2 regions of the Microbulbifer sp. GL-2 genome follow, and region 1 is predicted to be linked to the other one. Evidence: riboswitches for the same ligand, from Rfam matches in the RefSeq annotation. Region 1 holds a riboswitch; the other holds the start of a gene.
The links. Region 1 has a riboswitch for thiamine pyrophosphate ahead of GL2_RS15890 (TonB-dependent receptor). Riboswitches for the same ligand answer to the same signal wherever they lie in the genome.

Region 1 (3,421 bases):
CTCCCGCGGCATTGGCCAGGTAGTCGTGAAAGGAAACTTCATCTTCATTAAATATGAAGACGGATTGTTTTGCCTGGATATCGTTGCGATCCTGGTAGAAAGCGGCCAACTGGGCTTGCAAGCGGTTGTCGAACCAATTGCCTTTGACGCCTATTTCGTAATTGAGCATATGCTCTGTGTCAAAATCAAAGAAATTAGGGCTAATTTCTTCATTACTCACTGATTCAGAGATGATTACACCATTGATACCGCCGGCCTTGTATCCTCGGGATACTGTCGCATACGCCATAGTATTTTCGGAGTAGTGATACTCCAGAGTGATATTGCCACCCCAGAGGTCCTCGCTGGTATCCCTGGCAGTGAACAGGGAATCTTTGTAATCAGCACTTCGTTTTTCCAGGCGGAGCCCAGTCACCAGATTTAAGCTGGCGGTCAATTCAGTATTAAGTTGGCCATAAATCGCTGTGTTTCTTGTGTCAAATTCACTGGAAAAATATTCAACATCAGCCCCAAACTCCTCATTTGAGGTTTTGGTGCGTAATAAATCCTCACGTTCTATACGCTCATATATACCTATAACCCAACTGCTACGGCCAGAAAAGAGTTTGGATGCATCAGTAGAAAGCAAGCGCAAGTCTAAGCTGATGTTATCTTTGTCGCGCTGGTAATTGTCTTTTTGGCTGTATTCCCATGGGTGGAAGCCTTGATAACTCCAGTCTTCATCGTAACCGTATTCTGTGTCTGAATCCGCGAGGCTCAGCGTGGCACCCAGATGGAATAGCTCACTTCCTGACCACTGTGCGGCTAGGGCTCCGGCCCAGGTCTCCTGCCGATCCGAGCCTGGTTCGTCAGAGAGTGTTTCACGGGTGTTGTATAAGGAGAAGGCATCATAGCCGTTGTCAACATTCACATAGAGCAGAGAGAGGCCAAACTTTAGGTTGTCACTAGGCGTGTAGGCCAGCTTACTTCTTAGCACTGATTCATCAATATTGTTGGTATTATCACTGCCCAGGAATGCATTCTCTGTATAGCCATCGGATTTTTGCTTATTAGCAGCGATTCGATAACCAAGTTGATCGGATAATGGGCCGCTGGAAATTACAGAAATATTGCGTCCGTTGTATTCACTTACCTCGGCAGATACTTTTGCCATGGGCTCGGTAGTGGGAGCGGCGCTGGTCATATTGATCAGACCCGCAAGGGCGTTGGCACCATACGCTGTGCCTTGCGGCCCGCGAAGAATCTCTACTTGATCGATATCCAGGGTGCTGGCAGCGAGCCCGAGGCCGGTGAAGTCAATACCATCGATAACCAGGCCAACAGAGGGGTTCACAGGGTCTATAAATTGGCTGCGCTCGCCAATACCGCGAATTTGGATGAAGCGGCCCCGTGATGCACCGGAAGAGAAATTTACATTTGGTGCCATATTTAGGATCTGATCCAGATTGCTCGCACCCCGGGCCTTGATTGTATCCGCATTAACCACTGTCGCGCTGGTAGCCAAGTCCAACAGGTTGGTATTGCGTAATTGGGCAGTGACTTCGACCTCTTCAATTCCTGCTTCCCTAGATTCAGCAACTGCCAGCCCCGCAGTCAAGCTGACAGCAATGCTTACTGGCCATGCAATGGGGTGGGCTTTGAACAGATTCTTCATGGTTCTCTCTCGAATCAACACAAGTGAAAGAGACCCGGAGCGCGACGTGAGGAGGCGTTTGGTGAGGTTACCTATTCCTACGCCGGTATTAACCGGATCAGGTTCAAGGGTTTGCCCGGAAGATTCAAAAGTCCTCCGAACATCTCAGGCCAAAGCCACCCCTTAGGTTTTGCGGACGCGATGATAACAGAAGTTACTACCTCAAGGGGAATTATAGGCAGGATGTGGCGGTGGTATTGGTGGTGCCAGGGTATACAAGAGTACCCACACGCACCCTTAATATCAGAATTCAAGAGCAGATTTCCCCACCTTGAAAAATAGGATGACTCTGAATAACTTTGTGAAACCTCAGGCTTCCATCAGGAGATCCCATATAAGACAAGGAGTTACAGGACTGTTTAGACCTGTCAGAAAAGCCGTAACGCAGAATGTAAATTGCTCTCAAATTCTCGCAAAGTCAGCACGGAATTATTCTGTGATTCCCCTGGGTGGGTAATAAGTCCTGAGCAGGTTTAATGCCTACGATGGATACCGTAAATTTTAATTGATACCAGGCCGTATTTTAAAGGGGTAGCTCAAGCAGTTCTTGAGCTAAGGATTTTAAGAGGATAAGGCTGATAAAGTCCCTATCAGCTGAGGGGGGGTACAATAAACCTTTAATTCAGAACCCCAAGTAGGTACCTCCAATTTGTCCGGCAAAATGCGGCACAAACATCGCGTCAAAGCCATGCCAGTGGCCGTATTTTTCCTGAAGTTCAGGATAAACAACGTCAAAAATAGCTCGTAATTTTTTTCCCTGATCAGGTTCATATTCAAGTTTAGCCATTTCCCTTTCTACAGTTTTTCGAAAATCCACCATCATATCCCTATAGTTGATTAGGTCGACTTTACTCCCTTCATTGAAGTGGCTAGGGATATAGATTTTTGCATTGAGATCAATTAGCCGATTGAGCGCCCGAATATACCCTGGGTAGTACCAATCAGGTAAGCCAAAGGGAGGAAATGTGTTTACGAACATCATGTCTGGGGCGAATACGGCATTCTCTTTTTCAATAAAAAATCCATATAAGGTTGAGGAGTGAGATTTAGGCATGTAAAGGAAATGAACAGTTTGGTCACCAAGCTTAAGAGTCATATCACCTTTCACTGTCTCAGTGACAGGCAAGACGTCATTCAGTGGATGCTCCCAGTCTAGAATCAAGTGATTGATGTCAGCATGCCCGACTACAATTTTTGGGTTGAGGTAAGCCCCACCACGAATATGATCCAGGTGGTTGTGAGAGTAGACCAGCCAACGTACAGCTTGTCCTGGAAACCATCTCTTTAGCTCGGCGAAGAGCGCCTTACTGAAATTCTTGTTAAAGCTATCAAATACTGCCAGACCATCGCTGGTTTTCAGAATCATCGCTCGATTCATTCCCAGGCGGAAACTATAGAGTTGGTCGCTGTGTTGTACAAGTTGAGCTGGGAGCTCTGTAAATGGTTCGAAGTAGTCAATAGGTATTGCCTGCTTCATCATTGTTTGCCGAAAACCCGAATCGCAGGCCCCAATTAAAAATGCGACAATCGAGATAAGGGTAATATTTAACCATTTTATGATATTGCTCCACTCGCTTTTTTTAAGTTGGTTTTCAGGTAGCTTTTGTATATCAGTTAAATGGATTTTTTTAGACATAGTAATCCTCCTGACAAATATAATTTGTCAAATTATTCAAATGATCAGTTCGAAAGTCTGTTAAAAAGGTGTGGTGTCTATTTTTTTAAGAA
Region 2 (3,421 bases), 710 kb from region 1:
GTTTTGCTCAAAGGCGTGCTCCTGAAGCACCTAAAGCGTGAATATGTAGTTATCGATAATCATGGCACCTTTGAGCGGCTGCCACTCCAGGGCCAGGTCGGTGATAGTATACCGATAACTTATTCGCATCAGCATGATGAGGTACTGCGTCAGCGTATTGAACAGCCACAGGGGGACGGCGGTAAAAAACTGATTGAACCGGCAGGTGTGCTGACCCTCGGTCAAGAGTGGTTAGCTAAGCAGCTTGAGCAGCGTGAGGAACTGGAGGCAAAATTTACCGAGGCAGAACTGGAAGTTGAGGGATACCAATTGATGCGCTTGGAAGGCGTAGCTGATAATGAATTCTTTACTGCACTTGGTTTTGAAGAAAATGATGTATTACTGAGAGTTAACGATAGCTGGGTGCACAGTGGTCAAAATGCTTTGTGGGATGCGCTTGCGAGTGGGCAGATAATCGATGTAGCTTTTATGCGTAAGGGATTGCCGCAGAGGTTACAGTATGTGGTTGAAGAGCTTGGCTACTTTGAAGAGAGTTCTGGTGAAGAGAAATAGAATTTAATTAAAGGGCCCACCCGTTAACAGCTACAGCCGGGCCCTTTGTTCACCGAGCAGATAATAGTTATTTATTTATCTGGGTTCCCCTGCCAAAGAATATCGGCCACGATATTCTGGCCTTGGACACTGGGATGGAAGCAATCACCGCCATCAATATCATCCTTACCAAACTGGAAAGTCCCAGCATTTACTTCATCTTCACCAGTGTACTCGGCTACCACCTCGACACCATTGGTACCGTTATAGCTCTCCGCTTCTTCAGCGAGTATTTCATTGTACCGCTGCTGGGCTGCACTAATGCCATCGTAGCGAGTGCTAAAGCTCTCACCGTTCATAGTGCCGCCATTGGTAGCAATTCGACAGATACCAAAAGTTGACCAGACACTTTCACAGTCCACCCGGGAGTTTCCAGCCTGCTTTTCCAAGCCTGCAGCACGCAGGTCTTGAACACGGGGTACGGAGCCGAGAAGAATGGTGGAGCCACTGGGAAGGCCATCGACCAACTTGTCGAGTCCTGCACGAATGGCAGAGCGCCACTCACCGTCGGTATAAAGCGGATCATTGCAGTTGGCTGGGTCGATACATTCTCGGTTACAGATATCGTTACCACCTAATACGACCTCTACATGGTCAGCTATATTACTCTGCGAAAGAATCCGGTCCGCCTGAACGGAGAAGTTATCTCCTCCACTGCGCATTTCAGCTCCGCTCTCTGCGGCATTTTTATTGGCGACCATATTGGGTGAATTAACTTTGTATTTATCATGAATACTCTCTACTGAGTTGTCATCACCATCAAACCAGGAATGTTCCGGCTGGTCACCACCGAGGAGACAAAACAGGTCCCAGAAATATTTATTTCGGGTACAGTCCGCACCGAATGCCATGGTAATACTGTCACCGGCAGCGACTGACTTGGAAGGGGCTGCCATTGCTGGCGGTATCGACAAAACGCATAAAGCTAGTGTTGCTACAACTCCGTATCTATTCCACATTGTGTTTTCTCCCACACCGACTTTCGTCGTAGATCATTATTTTTTTGGTACTGCATCGGTGAACCAGAGGAGTGTAGGTCGGAGTAGAACCGCATGAGGAGTGAATACTTCCGACCATTTGGTCAGTTTTGAATAAGTTGAAGTGTGTTGGAGTTTTGTCGTCTGGAACATTTAATTCCTCTTTCAGATGCACTTTATCAAATGCCGTTGAAGTAACATCGGAGGCGGGTCTGGTTGACCTTCTGTTCATATCTTTGTGCTTCCACTATACTGCGCTCTGCTTGTCGGAGTGCCTGTGGGCTGAGATCGCTGTTGCGAGATCCGTTGAACCTGATCGGGGTAACCCCCGCGTAGGGAACAAGATCTGAAGTCGCCTGTTTTATTTACAGTTTGGCGGCTTTTCTCTTTGTGTGTGCCCTGGATGCTGCGACCTTTAAATTTCCAAGCTTTAAGGTTACGCATGTCCGAGATCATTGAACAATCCGGTAAGACCGGAAAATCCTCCCGCGCTGCCAGTCGCGATTCTGCTAAAGCTTTTCTTGAGAACCTCACGGTTCAATCCTTTCCTAATTCGAGCAAAGTGTATTTGCCGGGTGAAACAGCGGGTATCCAAGTTGGCGCTCGCCAGATTTGCCTGGGGGACAGTGTGGTTGGTGGGGATGCTGAAAGCCCGGTGCTAGAACCGAATGAACCACTTACTGTCTACGATACTTCCGGGCCATATTCCGAGCCAAATTTTAAGGTAGATGTTCGTGAGGGGCTGCCCAAGTTACGACTGGGCTGGGTTGAGGCTCGCGGGGATACCGAGCTGCTGGACTCCCGTCAGGCGGCCTACAGCCAGAAACGTATGGCGGATCAGGGACTGGATCATATTCGCTTCGAAAATCTCCCCAGCCCACGCCGGGCCAAGCCTGGGCTGAATGTATCGCAGATGTACTATGCCCGCCGTGGCATCATCACGCCGGAGATGGAGTTTGTTGCTGTACGTGAAAATATGGGGCGAGCCAAATTAGCCGCTGAGATGAGCGAGGGCGAATATCAAAAAGCGCGGGACGGTATTTTTATTCCCGAGCAAATCACCCCCGAATTTGTGCGCAGGGAAGTCGCCGAAGGCCGCGCGATTATCCCGGCGAATATCAATCACCCAGAAGTGGAGCCGATGATTATCGGGCGCAACTTCCTGTGCAAGGTGAATGCGAATATTGGCAACTCCGCTGTGACCTCGTCCATTGAAGAGGAAGTGGAAAAGCTGGTGTGGTCCACCAAGTGGGGCGCGGATACGGTGATGGACTTGTCCACTGGGGCGAATATCCACGAAACCCGCGAATGGATTCTGCGAAACTCACCAGTGCCCATTGGTACTGTGCCGATTTACCAGGCACTGGAAAAAGTAGATGGTATTGCCGAAGACCTGAATTGGGATGTTTTTCGCGATACCCTGATTGAGCAGGCGGAACAAGGGGTGGATTATTTCACCATCCATGCCGGCGTGCTTTTACGCTATGTGCCGCTCACGGCTAAGCGTATGACAGGCATCGTGTCCCGCGGTGGTTCCATCATGGCCAAGTGGTGCCTCGCCCACCACCAGGAGAATTTCCTCTATACCCATTTTGAGGAAATTTGCGAGATCATGAAGGCCTATGATGTGAGCTTCAGCCTCGGTGATGGCCTGCGTCCGGGCTCTATCGCCGATGCCAATGATGAGGCCCAGTTTGGTGAGCTCCATACCCTTGGCGAACTCACCGAAATTGCCTGGAAGCACGATGTGCAGACCATGATCGAGGGCCCTGGTCATGTGGCCATCCATAAAATCAAAGAGAATATGGATGAGCAGCTGAAGCACTGTCACGGCGCACCTTTTTATACCCTCG

Region 2: linked by a shared signal. The riboswitch ahead of thiC (phosphomethylpyrimidine synthase ThiC) and the one ahead of GL2_RS15890 (TonB-dependent receptor) in region 1 are both predicted to bind thiamine pyrophosphate.

The regions. Positions count from the first base shown of each region.
Region 1 covers NZ_AP019807.1:3,627,011-3,630,431, forward strand. Annotated here, with positions in the region: gene GL2_RS15890 (TonB-dependent receptor) at 1-1,654, opposite strand, end outside; TPP riboswitch at 1,712-1,827, opposite strand; gene GL2_RS15895 (MBL fold metallo-hydrolase) at 2,316-3,329, opposite strand; gene GL2_RS15900 (HD domain-containing protein) at 3,390-3,421, opposite strand, start outside.
Region 2 covers NZ_AP019807.1:2,916,466-2,919,886, forward strand. Annotated here, with positions in the region: gene GL2_RS12715 (thioredoxin domain-containing protein) at 1-552, shown strand, start outside; gene GL2_RS12720 (SGNH/GDSL hydrolase family protein) at 624-1,550, opposite strand; TPP riboswitch at 1,826-1,924, shown strand; gene thiC (phosphomethylpyrimidine synthase ThiC) at 2,011-3,421, shown strand, end outside.